One region of the Micromonospora sp. NPDC007220 genome, then DNA from elsewhere that is predicted to be linked to it. Evidence: riboswitches for the same ligand, from Rfam matches in the RefSeq annotation. Region 1 holds a riboswitch; each other region holds the start of a gene.
What was found. A riboswitch is a leader RNA that binds a small molecule or an ion and turns the genes downstream of it on or off. The one in region 1 is predicted to bind cyclic di-AMP.
Positions count from the first base shown of each region.

Region 1 (6,629 bases):
CCGCCGCGCTGCGCGAGCGGGCCCGGTTCCGTACCGGCGCCGGGGCCTCCACGATGGCCGCCGCCGTCACCATCCCGGTGGTGGTGCACGTGATCCAGGAGAACAGCACCCGGGCCGGCGGCAACATCCCCGACTCGATGGTCAACTCGCAGATCAACGTGCTGAACCAGTCGTTCAGCGGGGCCACCGGCGGCGCGTCCACCGCGTTCAGCTTCCAGCTCCAGAAGATCAACCGGGTGACGAACCCGTCCTGGTACCCGATCGTGCAGGGCTCCTCGGCGGAGCGGTCGATGAAGACCTCGCTGCGTACGGGCGGCAAGAACACCCTCAACATCTACCTGGGTGAGCTGAGCAACGGCCTGCTCGGCTGGGCGACCTTCCCGACCCGCAACCTCAACAGCATGGACGGCGTCGTCGTGCTGAGCGAGTCGCTGCCGGGCGGCACCGCCACCAACTACAACCAGGGCGACACGGGCACCCACGAGGTCGGCCACTGGCTGAACCTCTACCACACCTTCCAGGGTGGCTGCTCCGGCTCGGGCGACAGCGTCAGCGACACCGCTGCCGAGGCGTCGCCGGCCTCCGGCTGCCCGACCGGGCGGAACACCTGCACCGCCCCCGGCGTCGACCCGATCACCAACTTCATGGACTACAGCTACGACTCCTGCATGTACCAGTTCACCGCCGGGCAGGCCAGCCGCATGCTGACCGCCTGGAACGCGTACCGCGCGGCGTAGTTACGCCGTACGACTCCACCGGTGCCGGCCTCGCTCGACGGGGCCGGCACCGGCGTCTGTGCGGCCGGGCACGCGGGGGTCGGGCGGTGGTCACGGTGCGGCGCCCCGGAGGGGGACGGCCCGGGGCGCCGCACCGCGTCTCAGGCGGCGGGGCGGGCGGCGTGGTCGCCGACGCGCCCCGACCGGGTCTCGGGCACCAGCGCGGTGCCGGCGGCGGCCGCGCGGGGGTCGAGCCACACCTGGACGGCGGGCCGGCCGTGCCACTCGCTGGCGCCGCCCGCGACGCCGGACTCGCGGCGGGCCAGCATCGCCACATCGACGGTGAACTCGAAGACCCGCCAGTCGACCTGCGGCGCGGCCCGGTGGCTGCGGGCCAGCCGGGCGACCCGCGCCGGGTCGGTCACCGGCCGGGCGTGGCCGGCGACGTAGGCTTCGTCGTCGCTCTCCTCGGGCGGGAACGAATGCAGCGCGTAGCGGCCGTCGCGCTCCAGGTCGCGCCGCTTGGGCGAGTCGACGACGAAGCAGAAGAGCCCCTCGTCGGTGATCACCGGGGACACCGGGTGCACCCGGGGACCGCCGTCGGCGCGGACGGTGGCCAGGTAGCCGAAGCCCGGCCCGTACTGCTGCATGAGGAGGCGGATCCCGTCGGCGAGGCGGGGCTCGTCGGCGGCGAATTCGGACCAGGAAGCCATGCCGGCATTCTATCGAACAATTGTACGAAGATGCACTCCGACACGCAGGTCACGCGTGTCGGTCGCTAAGGTGTGCGGATGCTGCTCTCCGACCGCGACCTGGCCTCCGAGATCGAGGCGGGAACGCTCGCGCTGGAGCCGTTCGAGCCCGCGCTGGTGCAACCGTCCAGCATCGACGTACGCCTGGACAAGCTCTTCCGGGTCTTCAACAACCACCTCTACACCCACATCGACCCCGCGCAGCAGCAGGACGACCTCACGTCGATGGTCGAGGTGCCCGAGGGCGAGCCGTACGTGCTGCATCCGGGCGAGTTCGTGCTCGCCTCGACGCTGGAGGTGATCACGCTCGGCGACCAGCTCGCCGGCCGCCTGGAGGGGAAGAGCTCACTGGGCCGGCTGGGCCTGCTCACCCACTCCACGGCGGGCTTCATCGACCCGGGCTTCTCCGGTCACGTGACCCTCGAACTGTCCAACGTCGCCAATCTGCCGATCACCCTCTGGCCGGGCATGAAGATCGGTCAGCTCTGCATCTTCCGGCTCTCGTCGCCGGCGCAGCACCCGTACGGCTCGGCCGTCTACGGCTCGCGCTACCAGGGGCAGCGCGGCCCGACCCCGAGCCGCTCCTGGCAGCACTGGCGCACCTGGCCCACCCGCTGACCCGACCTGCGTGCCTGCGGAGGGCCCCCGCCGGGCAGGGACCCTCCGCGTGCCTCAGCCGGGTCGGCCGTAGCTGTGGATCGGGCCGTCGTCGACCTTCTTCATCTTGATCGGCACCCCGGCGCGGGAGGCGTGCACCACCCAGCCCCCGCCGACGTACATGCCGACGTGGTGCAGGTCGCTGTAGTAGAAGACGAGGTCGCCCGGGCGCAGCTCGCCCCGGCTCACGGACGCCGTGGCCCGGCGCTGCTGCGCGGCGTTGTGCGGCAGCGACACCCCCGCCTTCGCCCAGGCGGCGAGCATCAGGCCGGAGCAGTCGTACGAGTTCGGCCCCTCGGCGCCCCAGACGTAGGGCTTGCCGATCTGCGCGCAGGCGAACTTCACGGCGGTGCCGGCCGGGCCGCCGGGATAGCCGGCCGGGCAGGGGGCGGGACGCAGCGGCCCGCCGCCGCCGTTGCCGTAGACCCGCAGCCGTAGCTTCTGCAACCGGTCGATCTCGGCGTTGATCTGCTTCTTCTTCGCCGCGAGCTGGGCCTCGGTGCGGCTGAGCTGGACGACCATCTCGTCCAGCGGCGCCTTCTTGGCGGCCAGCCGGTCGCGCAACTCGGCGACCTGCCGCACGTCCTGCTGCTGGTGCTGGGCGAACTGGTCGAGCAGTTCGAGCTGCCCGATCATCTCGCTCGGCGAGCGGCTGCCCAGCAGGGCGTTGACGGCGGAGACGTTCTCGCCCTTGTAGGCGCGGGCTGCCAGCGCGCCGACCTTCTCCATCGCCTGGTCGACCTGCTTCTCCAGCGGCCCGATCTGCGCGGCGAGCGCGTCGGCCTGCTTCCGCCTGGCGGCCAGGTCCTGGCGGGTGGCGTTGTGCCGTTCGATGATCGGTTCGAGCTTGTTCCAGTCCTCGTCGATCTGCCGCTCGATCTCGGCGACCGTCGGTTCGGCGTGGGCCGCCGTGGCGCCGCCGGTCAGGACGACGGCGAACGCGGCCAGGGCGGCGAGGGCGGTGGTGCAGCGGTACCAGCGTGGGCGCGGCGCAGCCGTCACCGGGTCGACGAGGGCCGACCGGGCCGACGGTGGCCGCGGGGCATGGTGTGCCACCGGGCTTCGTACTCCTTCTTCCGTACCGCCTACCGGGTTAGCTGACGGGTTCGGGCGGGAAGGGGCGCCCTACCGCAGGACTGCGGATTCACCCCGGGGAACCTGGGTCCCCGGCTCGCTCGGGAGCGACTCGGCGGTGTCGGACCGTCACCGCCCTGGTTGGACGGAATGTCACCGGCCGACGAATGACCAGAGTAGAGACGACCGTTATCGATCCGCAACCCTACGGGCAGTGACACTCCGTACCCACCCGGATCGGGCGGATCCGCAACCCGGGCGACGAAGATTTTCTTCCTTCTGAAGTGTCTGACGGAAAGGTATTGACCAGAGGCGGCGGGCGGGGCGAAGGTGACCCCACCTTTGCCCGTCCGAACTGGGGGTCTGATGCACCTGTCAGCGACATCGAGGAGCAGACGCGTCCTGCTGGCCGCCGCCGTGGCCGCCGCCATGGCGGCGACGCCGCTCACCGCCGCCGGATCCGCCGCCGCGGCAGCGCCGGTGAACGACCGGCAGCAGCAGTACGCCGCCGCGGCCGCCGAGTACGGCGTACCGGAGAGCGTCCTGCTCGGGGTCTCCTACCTGCAGTCCCGCTGGGACACCAACGCCGGCACGCCGAGCACCAGCGGCGGCTACGGACCGATGCACCTCACCGACGCCGAGCACGTCACCGCCCTCGCCGGCGGCACGCACCACGACGAGGGCACCGAGGACCCGCGCGGCGACGACTCCCGCCCGTCCCTGGCCGAGGCGGGCGAGCCGCCGGCCGCCACGCCGCCCGCCGAGGCCGCGCTGCGGACCGTCGACGCCGCCGCCGAGTTGACCGGCGCCAGCGAGGAGTCGCTGCGGACGGACGTCACGGCGAACATCCGGGGCGGCGCGGCGCTGCTGGCCGCGTACCAGAAGGAGATCGGCGCCCCGGTCGGCGCCGGCACCGACCCGGCGGCCTGGTACGGCGCGGTGGCCCGGTACTCCGGCGCGGACAGCGCCGACGCCGCGGCGGCCTTCGCCAACGAGGTGTACGCCACCATCGCCACGGGCGACAGCCGGGTGACCGACGACGGGCAGCGGGTCACGCTGGCCGGCCGGGCGGTCCAGCCGGACCGCTCCTGGCTGGACCGGCTGCGCCTGCGCAAGCTCGCCCGGCCGGACGGGCTGGAGTGCCCGAGCGACATCTCCTGCGAGTGGATCCCGGCGCCGTACGAGAACTACGGCCCCACCCTGGGCGACTACGGCAACCACGACCTGGGCAACCGTCCCACCCAGCAGAAGATCGAGTACATCGTCATCCACGACACCGAGGGCTACTTCGGCCCCAGCGTCAACCTGGTCAAGGACCCGAAGCGGGTGGGTTGGCACTACACCCTGCGCTCGGTGGACGGGCACATCGCCCAGCACATCAAGACCAAGAACGTCGGCTGGCACGCCGGCAACTGGTACGTGAACTCCAAGTCCATCGGCCTGGAGCACGAGGGCTTCGCCGGGCACGGCACCTGGTACACCGAGGCGATGTACCGCACCTCCGCCAAGCTGGTCCGCCACCTGGCGCGGGCGTACAACATCCCGCTGGACCGCAACCACATCATCGGGCACGACAACGTCCCCGGCACCGTCGCCGCGAACGTGCGCGGCATGCACTGGGACCCGGGACCGTACTGGAACTGGTCGCACTACTTCGACCTGCTCAAGGCGCCGTTCAAGTCGACCGGCACGCACCGGACCGGGCTGGTCACCATCGACCCGGACTTCGCCACCAACCAGCCGCCCTTCACCGGCTGCAACCGGCAGCCCCCGGGCGTGCCGAACCCGCCCCCGGCGACGGCCCCCTGCCCGCTGCGCGGCTCCTCCGCGCTGTTCCTGCACAACGCGCCGAGCCACGACGCGCCACTGCTGAACGACATCGCGCTGCGGCCCGACGGCACCCCGAACACCACGTACGTCTCCGACCACGGCGCCCGGGTCTCGGCCGGACAGACGTACGCGCTTGCCGAGGTGCAGGGCGACTGGACCGCGATCTGGTACCTCGGCCAGAAGGGGTGGTTCCACAACCCGGCCGCCAAGCCGACGGCGAAGTGGACCGTCGGGTTCGTGGTGACCCCGAAGGCCGGTAAGGCCACCATCCCGGTGTACGGCCGGGCCTACCCGGAGCAGGCCGCGTACCCGGAGGGCGTGCCGTACCAGGCGATCTCGCCGCTGCAGTACACGCTCTCGGCCGGCCAGCGGTACGCCGTCGGCAACCTGCTCCCCGGCGAGTACTACCGGGCCACCACGTTCGACGGCTCCGCTCCCCACGACCAGACGGTCGTCCGGGGCGACAACAGGTACGTGCAGGTCCAGTTCGGTCACCGGATCATGTACGTCAACCTGGACGACGTGAACCTGGTGCCGTCCCCGCTGGGCGCGCCCCGCTGATCCCACCGCACGACGAGGGCCCCCGGTCGATCCGACCGGGGGCCCTCGTGTCGTTGCGGGTGCGGGACGAGCTGGCCCGTCAGGGCCGGCGGAACCCGGCCACCGGCATCGTGTTGATGCTGGAGACGTTTACCGGTTTGCCGGCCCGCGGCGCGTGCACCATCTTGTCGTTGCCGAGGTAGAGGCCGACGTGACTCAGGTCGGACTTGAAGAAGACCAGGTCACCCGGGCGCGCCTCGGAGCGTGGGATGGCCTTGCCCTCGTTCCACTGCGCACCCGTGAAGTGCGTCAGGTGGACCCCCGCCGCCTTGTAGGCGTACTGGGTGAGGCCGGAGCAGTCGAACGAGTTCGGGCCGGTGGCACCCCAGACGTACGGGTCGCCGACCTGCGCGCAGGCGGTCCGGATCGCGGTGCGGGCCTTCTCGCTGACCACCCCGTTGATGGTCGGGCACTTCTCCGTCTTGACCGTCGTCACCGGCATCGACGCCTCGAGCTTCTTGATGTCGGCGTCGATCTGCTTCTTCTTCGCGGCCAGGTCGTTCTGCTGCTTCGTCTGCGACACGATGAGCGTGTCGAGCTTCTGCTTCTCCGTGTCGTACTTCTGGCGGACCCGGGTCACGCCCTCGAGCTGCTTGCGCTCCTGCGCGGCCAGCCGGTCCAGCAGCGTCAGCTGCTCGGTCAGCGTGTCGGGCTTGGCGCTGACCAGCAGCGCGCCGATGTCGTGGGACGGGCCGGAGATGTAGTAACGGGAGGCGAGATCGCCGACCCGGTCCATCGCCAGCTCGCTCTCCAGCGCTAACGGCTGGATCTTCTTCTGCAGGTCCTCCGACTTCTTGCGGTTGACCTTCAGCTGCGCCCGCACCTTGTTGTACTGCTCGATGGTGGGCTCGAGCTGCTCCCACTTCTGGTCGATCGCGGCCTCGATCTCGTCGACCGAGGGCTCGGCGTGGGCGGGCGCGGCCAGCATGCCGGCGCCGACCGCCGCCGCGGCGACCAGGGTGAGCAGACGGTGGGCGACCCTGCGCAGGCCACCCGGACG
Region 1 covers NZ_JBEYEU010000007.1:233,273-239,901, reverse strand. Annotated here, with positions in the region: gene ABZ573_RS16780 (zinc metalloprotease) at 1-737, shown strand, start outside; gene ABZ573_RS16775 (pyridoxamine 5'-phosphate oxidase family protein) at 878-1,429, opposite strand; gene dcd (dCTP deaminase) at 1,508-2,086, shown strand; gene ABZ573_RS16765 (NlpC/P60 family protein) at 2,141-3,127, opposite strand; cyclic di-AMP (ydaO/yuaA leader) riboswitch at 3,194-3,327, opposite strand; gene ABZ573_RS16760 (peptidoglycan recognition family protein) at 3,566-5,590, shown strand; gene ABZ573_RS16755 (C40 family peptidase) at 5,670-6,629, opposite strand, start outside.

Region 2 (6,629 bases), on a different contig from region 1:
GGACTCCAGCGCCCCGGCGAGCCGCAGCAGCTCCGCACGGTCCTCGCCGGCCGCCGGGACCACGTCCACAAGCGTCATCCGACCGGTGGTGACGGTGCCGGTCTTGTCCAGCACGACCGTGTCGACCTGCTTCGTGGACTCCAGCACCTCCGGCCCCTTGATCAGGACGCCGAGCTGCGCGCCCCGGCCGGTGCCGACCAGCAGGGCGGTCGGCGTGGCCAGCCCGAGGGCGCACGGGCAGGCGATGATCAGCACCGCCACGGCGGCGGTGAACGCGGCGGTGCCGCCCGACCCGTTGCCGAGCCACCAGCCGAGGGTGCCCACCGCGAGGGCGATCACGATCGGCACGAAGACGCCGGAGATCCGGTCGGCCAGCCGCTGCACCGCCGCCTTGCCGGTCTGCGCCTGCTCGACCAGCCGGGCCATCTGGGCCAGTTGGGTGTCGCCGCCGATGCGGGTGGCGGTGACCACCAGCCGGCCGCCCGCGTTGACGGTCGCGCCGACCACGGGCTCGCCCGGGCCGACCTCGACCGGGACGGACTCGCCGGTGAGCATGCTGGCGTCGACCGCCGAGGTGCCCTCGTCGACCACGCCGTCCGTGGCGATCTTCTCACCGGGCCGCACGACGAACCGGTCCCCCACCACGAGCTGGTCCACCGGGATCCGGGTCTCCGTGCCGCCGCGCAGCACCGCGACGTCCTTGGCGCCGAGTTCGAGCAGGGCCCGCAGGGCCGCGCCGGCGGTCCGCTTCGCCCGCGCCTCGAAGTAGCGGCCGGCGAGGATGAACACGGTCACCCCGGCCGCCGCCTCCAGGTAGATGTTGCCGGCGCCGTCGGATCGGTTGATGGCGAGACTGAACGGGTGGGTCATCCCCGGCGTACCGGCGGTGCCGAGGAAGAGCGCCCAGACCGACCAGCCGAACGCCGCCAGGGTGCCGAGCGAGACCAGGGTGTCCATGGTCGCCGCGCCGTGCCGCAGGTTGATGAAGGCCGCCCGGTGGAAGGGCAGCCCGCCATAGGCCACGACCGGGGCGGCCAGGGTGAGCGACAGCCACTGCCAGAACTCGAACTGCCAGGCGGGCACCATCGCCAGCACGATCACCGGCACGGTGAGCACGGCCGAGACCCACAGCCGGGTACGCAGGCCGCGCAGCTCGTCCACCGGCTCGGCGGCCGGTTCGCCGCCGGCGGGCGTGGGCGGGGGCGGCAGGGCCGCCGTGTAGCCGGTCTTCTCCACCGTGGCGATCAGCTCGTCCGGGGTGACCTCGTCGGCGTACCGGACGGTGGCCTTCTCCGTGGCGTAGTTGACGGTGGCGGTCACCCCGTCCATCCGGTTCAGCTTCTTCTCGATCCGGGCCGCGCAGGAGGCGCAGGTCATACCGCCGATCGCCAGCTCGATCTGGTTCGGCGCCGTCAGCAAGGGCTTGGTGGTCATCATGCTTCCCGTCAGTCGTGCCCGTGACCGGGGACGCCGTGGCCGGCGCCGGCGGTCGGGGAGCTCGTGGCGGCGGGCGTGCCCGCCGTCGGGGAGCTGGTCGCCGCCGGGACACCCGGCGCGGTCGGAGGGCTGCCGGCGACGATGGTGAACTCGGCGGTACGCACCACGCCGCCGTGCTTGAAGTCCAGGTAGAGGCGGTAGGCGCCGGCCGACGGCATCTCCGCCGAGAAGCTCACCTCGGGGCCGGGCCGCGTCCGCCCGTCGCCCGGCTCGCCGTGCGGGTGCACGTGCAGGTAAGCCAGGTCGCCCTGGCGCAGCGCCACCAGGTGGCCGTACGCGCCCAGGTAGGGCTCCAGGTCGGTGACCGGGGCGCCGGCGCGGCTCACGGTCAGGGTCAGCTCGGCGGTGCGGCCGGGCTCCGGGGCGCCGGCGAGCGTCACCGTGTAGCCGTCGACCGTGGTGCTGGTCGCCGGGGCGGGCAGGGGCCGCCCGGTCAGCGCGCCGGGGACGGTCACGTCGACGCCGAGCGTCAGCGCCTCGCCCCCCGTCGGGGTGAAGTCGGCGAACGCCCGCCAGACGCCGGGCCCGGCGAGCGGCGAGTCGACCCGCCAGGTGCCGTCCGGCGCCATCTCGGGGTGCACGTGCCGGAAACCGGAGAGGTCGCGGCGGGCCACGATCAGGTGCATGCGCTTGTCGTGCGCCACGTCGTACGCGGTCACCGCCCCGCCGTCCGGGCCGGTGACCTGGAAGGCGAACTGCCCGGCCGGGGCGTCCACCGGGCGCAGGGTGTAGCCGCGGTCGGAGACGAGCAGGCCGCCGGGCAGGTGCGCCGCCGCGCCGTTGTCGCCCCCGTGTCCGGCTCCGCCGTCCTCGCCGTGCCCCCCGCCGGCCTCGTGCGGGGCCTCGGCGGGCGGCGCCACGGGGTCGGCCACCCGGCCGACCCCGTACGTCGCGCCGAACACCACCGCGAGGCCGAGGGCGAAACCGCTCAGCTTCGTCGCCGTGTTCATGGTGTGCCTCGTTTTCCCCGTGCCCGATCTCAGGCGCCGACGAGGTCGTAACCGGCCTCGTCGACGGCGGAGCGCACGGTGTCGGTTTCCAACGGGCCCTCGCTGGTGACGGTGACCCGACCGGCGGCGACGTCGACCTGGACGTCGCTGACGCCCTGGATCGCGCCGACCTCGGTGCTGACCGCGGTGGCGCAGTGCCCGCAGGTCATGCCCTGCACCTGGTACGTCGTGGTGATCATCGAACTCTCCTCTCGCCGCCCCCAGCCTATACCCCCCAGGGGTACATCGGAGGCGGACCGGTGCCCGTGCCTTGTACCGGTACCCGGTGGGGGTATCCCGGCCAGGAACGAACGTACCATACCCCCGAGGGGTACGGTATCCTCGACCCCATGACCACACCGACGCCCACCCCGACCAGGGGTTACACCGCCAGCAAGGATCAGCTGCTCGCGCGGCTGCGCCGCGTCGAGGGGCAGGTCCGTGGCATCGAGAAGATGGTCGACGAGGATCGCTACTGCATCGACGTGCTCACCCAGATCTCCGCGATCCAGGCCGCCCTGGACAAGGTCGCGCTGGGCCTGCTCGACGGGCACGCCCGGCACTGCATGCGCGAGGGCGCGGCCGAGGGCCGCGCCGACGAGATGGCCACCGAGATGATGGCCGCCGTCGGCCGCCTGATGAAGCGCGGCTGACCCGTCCCGGCACCCGGCCCCGCGAGGCGCGGCCCCACGGCGACGCCACACCTCCGACACCACACCTCCGACACCACCCGCACGACCTGCGCCCGGATGCCGGGGTGGCTACCATTCGGCCGGTGGCCCTCCGGATTCCGCACCGCCCGCCCCGCGCGCCCCGCCGGGCGGCGGCACCGCCCGCCCGCGACCGGACGGGGGCCCAGGACCGCGGTACGTGACCGCACCGCCACGCGGAAGCGATCCCCGTCCCGGCCACGCGGCGACGGGTGAACCGACCGGCCCCGCCGGCACGTACCCCGCCCTGGATTCGTAGGGAGACACTCGATGGGCGCCGACCACACCCGTCCCGCTCCGTCCGCCCCGCCGAGGGTGCGGCGGATCCTCGTCGCGACGGTGGTGCCCCTCTTCGTCGCCACGCTGATCGCCGCCCTGGTGCTGTGGCCGTGGAACGCGCCCGACCCGGCGACCGGCACCGACGCGCCCCGCTACCACGGCACGGTGACCCGGGTGGTGACGGAGCCGTGCCCGCCCGCCCCGGAGACCCCGGAGGGGAGCCCCGACGCGCCACAGGGCCCCTGCGGCACGGTCACCGTACGGGTGCAGGACGGCCCCGACGCCGGCCAGCAGGTGGAGACGCCGGTGCCCGTGGGCCCCGGCGCGCCGACCGTCGCCGTGGACGACGAGATCATCCTGGTCGAGCTCACCGACCCCGCCGACCCCACGGCCAGCACCTACAACATCGCCGAGCACCAGCGCGGCAAGCCGCTGGTCTGGCTGGTGGCGCTCTTCGCGGCCGCCATCGTCGCCTTCGGGCGGTGGCGTGGGCTGGCCGCGCTGGGCGGCCTGGCGGCGAGCTTCGCCATCCTGCTGACCTTCGTGCTGCCGGGCATCAGCGCCGGGAACCCGCCCCTGCTGGTCGCGGTCGTCGGCGCCGCTCTGATCATGTTCGTGGTGCTCTACCTGACCCACGGCGTGACGGCGCAGACCTCGGTCGCCGTGCTCGGCACGCTGGGCAGCCTGGTGCTGACCGGTGTCCTCGGCACGATCGCCACCGCCGCGACCCACCTGACCGGGTTCGGCTCCGAGGACGCCACCACGCTGTCGATGTACCAGGCCGACGTCGACCTGCACGGGCTGCTGCTGGCCGGGATCATCATCGGCTCCCTCGGCGTGCTGGACGACGTCACGGTGACCCAGGCCGCCACGGTCACCGAGCTGGCGCACGCCAACCCCGGGCTGTCCCGGACGCAGCTCTACCGGGCGGCGACCCGGGTCGGCCGGGCGCACATCGCCTCGACGGTGAACACCATCGTGCTGGCGTACGCCGGCGCCTCGCTGCCGGTGCTGCTCCTGCTGACCGCCGACTCGCGGGCGGTGACCCAACTTCTCACCAGCGAGTTCCTCGCCCAGGAGATCGTCCGCAGCGCGGTCGCCACCCTGGGTCTGATCGCCGCCGTGCCGCTGACCACCGCGCTGGCGGCCCTGGTGACCACGGCCGGCCGACGCGGCGGGGACGCGACCGACCACGCCGCCACCGCGCCCGCGCCGACGCCCCGGCCGGCCACCGACCGGTCCGAGGCGCTGGAGGCCCTCAGCGGGCCGCGCGGGGACACGCCGTCCGCCGCTCCCGCCGGATGGCCCGATGGGCACAGAAGTACGGACACCGCATGGTGACGCTCCTCAGCGTGACCGAACAGGACGTTCGTCCTGATAAATGCGTCACTGGTCACCGTCCGCCATTACGAAATAACGCATTTAGTCGGCTTAGGGACGTAGATCCCCGGGAGCGTTCTCGGGTAACCTCGCTGCCGGTCACCGCCGAAGGCGCGCAGCGGCGCCTGCGGTGCCGCCGCCCAATCGCCGCGAGGCGAACCGGGGACCCAGGTACGTGGGGTGAATCCGCGACAGCGGTAGGGGCCACTTCCGCCCCGAACCCGTCAGCTAACCCGGTCGGCGGTCGACGGAAGGGAAAACTGTGACGGCACCCCTACGCCGCTGGCTGACGCCCGTGGTGGCCGTACTCGCCGCTCTGGCGGTCTTCGCCGGGCCTCTCCCGGCGGCGGCCGCGCCCACCCCGCCCAAGCCCTCCGGGCACGGGGACGACGAGCCCAAGCTGCTCGACGACCTCATCGAGGCCCGGAACCGGTCCTACGTGCAGGCCAAGGCGAAGCTGGCGAAGTCGAAGAAGCGCCAGCTCGAACTGGCCCTGGAGGTCTCCCGGGCGCAGGCCGAACTGAACGCGCTGGCTCCCCAGGTCAGCCAGATCGCCGCCCAGTCCTACCGCACCGGGCGGATCGGCGCGGTGTCCATGCTGCTGGACACTGCCAGCCCCGACTCGTTCGTCAAGCGCGCCGCCGCCCTCGACGAGCTCAACCTGGTCAACTCCAAGAAGCTCGCCGAGGTGAACGCGGTCAAGGACCGCGCCGAGCAGGCCAAGCTGGCGCTCGACACCGAGGTCCGCGAACAGCAGAAGCTGACGAACGAGATGGCGCGCGGCAAGCGGGAGGCGGAGAAGGCGCTCGCGCTGGTCGGCGGCAGAGGGCTGACCAGCGGCAAGGTGGTCGCCACCTCGCCGGTGGCGAAGATCGCGCCGGGGCGGGCGGCCGACGGCGACTGGACGCCGCTGTCACCCACCGAGGCCGACCCCACCACCTCCGGCCGCATCACCGCGCGCACCCTGCACATGTACAAGGAGGTCAAGCGAGCCGGCTTCAACCGGTTCGTCGGCTGTTACCGCCCCGGCGGGCCGTACGAGCACCCGAAGGGCCGGGCCTGCGACTGGTCGCTGCAGAAGAGCGGCTTCTCCCCCTGGCACAACGACGACACCTACATGTACGGCAACAACCTGACCGCGTTCCTGGTCCGCAACGCCGACCGGCTCGGCGTCTACTACGTGATCTGGAACAGACAGATCTGGTTCCCGGCGACGGGCTGGAGCTCCTACAGCGGTCCGTCGAACCACACCGACCACGTCCACGTGTCCCTCTGGTAGGCACGCACGCGCGCGGCACAGCCGAGAGCGCGGACAGGGCCGCCCCGCCGAACGCGGGGCGGCCCTGTTTCGTCGTACGGACCCGCCCGCCAGGGCGGTGACGGGCGGGCGGTGGGTGGATGGTTGTTCAGGCGAGCGCGGCGCTGGCCGCCGCCTCCGGCGCGTCGGCCGCAGCGGCGGGCACCTCGGCCACCGTCCGCACCTCGCCGGCGGTCAGCCGGTACGACATGCCGACCACCCCGCAACGGCCGGCGGCCACCTCCGCGGCGAGGACGGCGGAGCGGCCCAGCATCGCCTCGACGGTGTGCGCGATGTGGATGTCGACGATCCCGTCGATGTCGTCCACGCCCTCGGCGGCGGCCCGGCGCAGGCTGGGCACCACGGCGTCCACCACGGCGCACAGGTGCCCGACCGGCGGGGTGCCAGTGGCGGCCGCCGTACGCGCCGCCTGGACGGCCCCGCAGGAGTCGTGCCCGAGCACCACCACCAGCGGCG
Region 2 covers NZ_JBEYEU010000001.1:450,846-457,474, reverse strand. Annotated here, with positions in the region: gene ABZ573_RS02300 (heavy metal translocating P-type ATPase) at 1-1,437, opposite strand, end outside; gene ABZ573_RS02295 (hypothetical protein) at 1,446-2,447, opposite strand; gene ABZ573_RS02290 (cation transporter) at 2,477-2,686, opposite strand; gene ABZ573_RS02285 (metal-sensitive transcriptional regulator) at 2,837-3,139, shown strand; gene ABZ573_RS02280 (YibE/F family protein) at 3,467-4,816, shown strand; cyclic di-AMP (ydaO/yuaA leader) riboswitch at 4,983-5,114, shown strand; gene ABZ573_RS02275 (hypothetical protein) at 5,118-6,134, shown strand; gene ABZ573_RS02270 (carbonic anhydrase) at 6,262-6,629, opposite strand, start outside.
Region 2: another riboswitch for cyclic di-AMP. It lies ahead of ABZ573_RS02275 (hypothetical protein); the one in region 1 lies ahead of ABZ573_RS16765 (NlpC/P60 family protein).

Region 3 (6,629 bases), on a different contig from region 1:
CCGACATCGCGCTGCTCGACGAGCTGGACGCGCTGCTCGGCAAGCCGATGAAGCCCGCCCGGGCGAAGCGGGACCCGTTCCAGCTGGCCGGCGGGGTCCGCGAGCTGAGCACCTTCGCCGACCGGCAGCGCGCCGCCCGCGAGGCGGCGCGGGAACGCCCGGACGACTACCGGGAGTACGCGCACGTGGTGGTCGACGAGTCGCAGGACGTCTCGCCGATGCAGTGGCGCATGATCGGCCGGCGGGGCCGGCTGGCCTCGTGGACGGTGGTGGGCGATCCGGCGCAGACGGCGTGGACGGGGGATCCGGAGGAGCTGAACCGGGCCCGGGACCAGGCGTTGGGCCGGCGCAAGCGGCACCACTTCACCCTCACCACGAACTACCGCAACTCGGCGGAGATCTTCGCGGTGGCGGCGGCCGAGATCCGCCGGCTGCACCCGGACCTGCCGCTGCCCCGGGCGGTGCGCTCCACCGGCGTCGACCCGGTCGCGCTGTCGGTGCCGCCGGCGGAGCTGGAGAGCGCCGTCGTGGCGGCGGCCGACGCGCTGCTCGCCGAGGTCGAGGGCACGGTCGGGGTGATCACGCCGGTGCCGCGCCGCGACGAGGTGGCCGGCTGGCTGGGCGGGCTCGGCACGCCGCGTTTGCAGGTGGTGACCAGCCTGGAGGCCAAGGGCATGGAGTACGACGGGGTCGTCCTCGTCGCTCCGGGCGAGATCCGGGCCGACCCGGGGTCGGGGGTGCGGACGCTCTACGTGGCGCTGTCCCGGGCCACCCAGCGGCTGACCACCGTCGACCCGATCGGCTGAGCCGCCGTTACTTGCATACATAGCGATGTGAGCATAGATTGAACGCGAATCCGGACGCCTGACGGAGGGTGGGCGCGTGGGCGCAGGTCATGACCACCATCACGGGTCGGTGGCGAATGCCGCGCACCGCCACCGGGGCCGGCTCTGGGCGGCGTTCGGGCTGCTCGCCGGCCTCATGGTGGTGGAGGCGGTGGCGGCCTTCCGCACGGGCTCGCTGGCCCTGCTGAGCGACGCCGGGCACATGTTCACCGACGTGCTCGGCATCGGCATGGCGCTCGCGGCGATCGCCGCCACCCGGCGGGCGGGCGCCGACCCGCAACGCACCTTCGGCCTCTACCGGCTGGAGGTGCTGGCCGCACTGGCCAACGCCATGCTGCTCTCCGGCGTCGCGGTCTACGTCGTGATCGAGGCGGTGCGCCGCTTCGGCGACCCGCCGGAGGTGCTGGCCGGCCCGATGCTGGTGGTCGCCGTGCTCGGCCTGCTCGCCAACATCGGCGCCTTCGCGCTGCTGCGCTCCGGGGCGAAGGAGAGCATCAACGTCCACGGCGCGTACCTGGAGGTGCTCGGCGACCTGCTGGGGTCACTCGGCGTGATCGGGGCCGCGCTGCTGATCGCCACCACCGGCTGGTGGTGGGCGGACCCGCTGGTGGCGGTCGCGATCGGGGTGTTCATCCTGCCGCGCACCTGGCGGCTCGGGCGGGCCGCGCTGCGCATCCTGGTGCAGGCCGCGCCGGAGCACCTCCAGGTGACCGCGGTGCACGACCGGCTGGCCGCCGTGCCCGGCGTCGCCGAGGTGCACGACCTGCACGTCTGGACGCTCACCTCCGGCATGGAGGTGGCCTCGGCGCACCTGACCATGGCACCCGGCGCGGAGGTCGGCGCGGTGCTGGGCGCCGCCCGGGCCGCGCTGCACGACGACTTCCACATCGAGCACGCCACGTTGCAGATCGAGCCCGGAGCGTCGCGCGGGGCCTGCGGGTCGGTTGAGTGGTAATGAGGACAACCTTAAATCTGGGAGAGTATTGTGCGCTTATGCCGGATTTGACTGCTAGTGGACGTACACCCTCCGTCACCTGCGCTGCATCAGTCACACCGGCACCGGTAGGCTCGGCTTCGGCCTCCGCCAGGCGGCACCCACCGGTGCCGGCGGTGGCCGCCGCCTAATCGCCCGGCGGGGCGAACCGGGGAACCATGTTCGTGGGGTGCATCCGCGTCAGCGGTAGGGATCTTCCGTCCCGAACCCGTCAGCTAACCCGGTCGGCGGCTGACGGAAGGACACGTGAATGCCAGTGATGGCACCTGTACGACGACCTGCCGCCCGGACGGCGGCCCTGATCGCCACGATGCTCGCCCTCGGCGCCGCGGTGGCCCCGGTCACCGCCGCCCCGGCGGCGGCCGCCACCCGGGCCGGCCTGCTCGCCGCGGCCCCCGGCCAGGACGAGGAGGGCGGCACCCCCGCCCTGCGGGCCCAGTTGGAGGCCGCCAGCAAGGGCTACCTCGACGCCAAGCGCGCCCTCGACACGTCGGCCAAGCGGCAACAGCAGCTCGCCGCGCAGCTCAAGACCACCGAGGTCGAGCTGGCCGCGCACACCGCCAAGGTCGGCGAGATCGCGGGGGCGGCCTACCGCACCGGCCGGCTCAGCGTGGCGTCCGCCCTGCTCAACAGCAGCTCGCCGGACGGCTTCATGGACCGCGCCGCCGCCCTCGACGCGGTGGCCGCCAAGGAGGACCGGGCCCTGCGCGAACTCCAGGAGACCCGAGACCAGGCCACCCGCACCAAGCTCGCCCTGGACGGCGAGATCCGGGAGCAGCGCAAGCAGGTCACCGTGATGGCCAAGCGCAAGGAGCAGGCCGAGCGGGCGTTGACGGTCGCCAACCGCGAGCAGCAGCAACAGCGGCAGCAGTCCACGGGGGCGGGCACCTCGCCGGGCGGCACCTCCAGCAAGACGGCGAAGGCGGCCCCGCGCAACTCCGACGGCTCCTGGCCGCGCGAGTCGTGCAGCGTCAACGACCCCACCCCCGCCAACGGCTGCATCACCCCGCGCACCCTGCACGCGCTCAACCAGGCCAAGGCGGCGGGCTTCACCCGCTACGTCTCCTGCTACCGCCCCGGCGGCTCGGGCGAACACCCGAAGGGCCGGGCCTGCGACTTCGCGGCCCAGAAGGGCGGCTTCGGCGGCGACGCCACCGGCGGCGACCGGACGTACGGCAACAACCTGTCGGCGTACTTCGTGCGCAACGCCGACCGGCTCGCCGTGCTCTACGTGATCTGGTACAGGCAGATCTGGCTGCCCAGCAGCGGATGGAAGTCGTACAGCGGGGCCAACGGCGACCCGTCCAGCGACCACACCAACCACGTGCACCTGTCGGTCTACTGACGTCCGCACCCCGGTGCCCCGCCCGTCGCGGGACACCGGGGGCGCGACGGCCACCCCGGCCGGGACCGTCCGGCGGTCAGTCGGCCGGCGACCCGGGCGGGATCGTGTCGAGGGCCACGGCGAGGCGGGCGGCCAGCCCGAGGTGGGCGGCGCGGGCCTGGCGGAACGCGTAGCCGAAGAGCGGCGCGGGCGCGGCGAGGGTGATCTCGACCTCGATGCGGACCACGCCGTCGGGCTCCGCCCGCAGCCGGGTGTGGTTGCGCACCGTGGTGGCAGGCCACTGCCGGGCCACGGTGACGATCTCGTCGGCATCGTCGACGAGGACGTCGGCCCGGTAGGTGATCGGCAGGCGCACCGGCCCGGCGGCCAGTCGATCGGTGATGTCGTAGCTGGCCCGCGCCCCAGGACGGGGCGGCACCCGACGGACCCGGACGATCAGCGGGTGCAGGTCCTCCTGCCGGGTGGGGTCGGCGAGCAGCGCCGCGGCCTCCGCGAGGGAGCAGCGCGCCTGGACGGTGTAGCTGAAGGAACTTCGCCTGAGCACGCCGTCTCCCCAGCGTCGGTGGTCGCCCGATCGTCGCGCATGCCGGGCGCCCTGGCAACGCCGCGCCGATCCCGCCCGGAGTCCGGACGCCCGGCCGCCGACCACACTACGGTCAGCTGGTGGATGGTCACGGCACGTGTCGACCGGCGGAGGATGGGCGCATGAACGGGTACGACGGATGAGCGGGCACGTGATGGTCTTCGCGCCCACGCCCCGGCTGACGGTGACCGTCGACCAGCCCAGCGAGGCGCCGGAGCTGCACCTGCACCCCGGCGGGCAGGGCGTCTGGCAGGCCCGGATGGTGATGTCGCTCGGGGTCGACGTGGTGCTCTGCGCCGCCCTCGGCGGCGAGATCGGCCAGGTGCTGGAGCCGCTGCTGGTCAGCGAGGGGGTGCACCTGAAGGTGGTGGTCCGCGACTCCGGCAGCGGCGGGTACGTGCACGATCGGCGCGAGGGCTCCCGGCAGGAGATCGTGGACGTGCCCGGCCAGCCGCTCAGCCGGCACGAGCTGGACGAGCTCTACAACCTGGCGCTCGGCGAGGGGCTGCGCGCCTCGGTCAGCGTGCTGAGCGGGCCGAACGAGCCGTCGCTGGTCCCGGCCGACCTCTACCGGCGGTTCGCCGCCGACCTGGGGGCCAACGGCAGCCGGGTGGTGGTCGACCTCTGCGGCGAGCACCTCGACGCCGTGCTGGACAGCGGCGTCTTCTTCCTCAAGGTCAGCCACGAGGAGCTGATCGCCGACGGCCGCGCCGACGGCGAGGACGAGGAGCAGCTCACCCGGGCCCTGTACGACCTGCACGCCGGCGGCGCCGAGAACGTGGTGGTGAGCCGGGCCGACAAGCCCGCCCTCGCCCTGGTCGACGGCGAGGTCTTCGAGGTCGAGATGCCCCGGCTGGAGGCGGCCGACCCGCGCGGGGCCGGCGACTCGATGACCGCCGGGGTGGCGGCCGTGGTGGCGCGCGGCGGCGACGTGCGCACCGCGATCCGTACCGGCGCGGCAGCCGGCGCGCTGAACGTGACCCGGCACGGCCTGGGCACCGGCCGGCTCGACTCGATCACCGGCCTGGTCGACCGGGTGCGTCTCGTACCGGCCGGCAGCCGGCCGCAGGAGCGGACCAGCCCCGACGAGCTGGCCGAACGGGCGGCCGAGCGATGACGCTGCGGGTACTGGTCACCAACGACGACGGCATCGCCGCGCCCGGCATCCAGGCGCTGGCGCGGGCGGCGGCGGACCGGGGCCTGGACGTGGTCGTCGCCGCGCCGCTGGAGGAGGCGAGCGGCACCAGCGCCGCGATGACCGCCGTGGAGCGCGACGGGCGCGTGGTGGTCCACGAGCACCCGCTGCCGGAGGTGCCGGGGGTGCCGGCGTTCGCGGTCGGCGGCTCCCCCGGCTTCATCGCGCTGATCGCCGTGCACGGCGCCTTCGGGCCGCCGCCGGCGGTGGTGCTGTCCGGCATCAACCGGGGCGCGAACGCGGGACGCGCGGTGCTGCACTCGGGCACGGTGGGTGCGGCCTTCACCGCCGCCGCGAACGGCTGCCGGGCGATGGCCGTCTCGCTCGACGTGCTCTCGGCCGGGGAGGCCACGGCTGCCAGCGGGGGTGCCGCGGTGGCCGCCGCCGCCCGGGTACGCGACGCCGAGCGGCACTGGCCGACCGCCGCCCGGGTCGCCCTGGACCTGCTGCCCCGGCTCACCGCCGGGCCGGTGGAGAGCGTGCTCAACGTGAACGCTCCGGACCTGCCGCACGGCCGGCTGCGCGGGGTGCGCCGGGGCACGCTGGCCACCTTCGGCCAGGTGCAGATGACGGTGGCGGAGGCCGGGCACGGCTTCGTCCGCACGTCGCTGGAGGAGCCGGGGCAGGCCGTGCAGCCCGGCACCGACCTGGCGCTGCTGGCCGAGGGGTACGCCTCGGTGACGGCGATCCGCGCGGTCACCGAGGTGGCGGACGTCGACCTGTCGGGCCTCGGCGGCACCTGAGCGGCCCGCCTCCGACCTAGCGGCCGGAGCGGAACCGTCGACGACGGCGGGGGCGGGGTCAGGCGCCCGGGAGGACCTCGGGGGTGGGTGCGCCGGCGTAGTAGGGCTCGGGGGCGCCGAAGAGGCCGAGCAGGCCGGTCACCCAGAGCTGCCGGTGCACGAAGCGGCTCGGCTCGGTGACGACGAGCTTGACGCCGCTCACCTCGGCGGTCTGGAAGCCGGCGACCATCGCGCTGATGCCGACCGAGTCGATGAAGGTGACGAGCCGCATGTTCAGCTCGATCCGACCGGGGCGCCCCTTGGTCAGGACCTCGGCGATCGCCTCGCGCACCTCGTACGCGGTGTCGACGTCGATCTCACCCCGTGGGGCGATCTCGATGACACCACCGGGCAGGACCGACTTCACGATCGACAGGCTCACGCGAGCACCTCCACTCGCCCGTCCGACGGGCGCCTCATCAGTACGCGGGCCGCGACCGAGAGTATTCCTCTGACGGCCTCGGTCGCCACCCCTCGGGATGAGCAATTCGCGGATCAGGGCACAGCAAGTCGCCCTTATCCGAACTATTGACGTTTTGTCCGACCGACGATCAGCTGCCGCTGACACGTCGCGCCCCAGGGTAGCCGGCTCCCGCCGGCACCGCCCAACAGCCGGTCCCCCGGCGTGGCCCGTACCGCTTCGGCCCCGGGCCTTGCCCGTTCTGCCTAGCATCGGCTCGGAGACACGACTGCGACCGGGAGGACGATCGATGCTCAGGAGACTTGCCGCACTGGCCGGCGTCAGCGCGCTGTTGGCCCTCGTACTGGCCTGCGGGTTCGGCGGTGGCGGGGGCGACGATGACGACGACGACGGCGACGACGACTTCGCGCGGGGCGTGACCGTGGCGGTCGCCGTCCGCTGACACCGAGCCCGCGCGCCGCCCG
Region 3 covers NZ_JBEYEU010000002.1:115,673-122,301, reverse strand. Annotated here, with positions in the region: gene ABZ573_RS06665 (AAA family ATPase) at 1-806, shown strand, start outside; gene ABZ573_RS06660 (cation diffusion facilitator family transporter) at 883-1,800, shown strand; cyclic di-AMP (ydaO/yuaA leader) riboswitch at 1,954-2,085, shown strand; gene ABZ573_RS06655 (hypothetical protein) at 2,099-3,184, shown strand; gene ABZ573_RS06650 (SRPBCC family protein) at 3,261-3,728, opposite strand; gene ABZ573_RS06645 (PfkB family carbohydrate kinase) at 3,907-4,884, shown strand; gene ABZ573_RS06640 (5'/3'-nucleotidase SurE) at 4,881-5,705, shown strand; gene ABZ573_RS06635 (STAS domain-containing protein) at 5,764-6,126, opposite strand; gene ABZ573_RS06630 (hypothetical protein) at 6,455-6,607, shown strand.
Region 3: another riboswitch for cyclic di-AMP. It lies ahead of ABZ573_RS06655 (hypothetical protein); the one in region 1 lies ahead of ABZ573_RS16765 (NlpC/P60 family protein).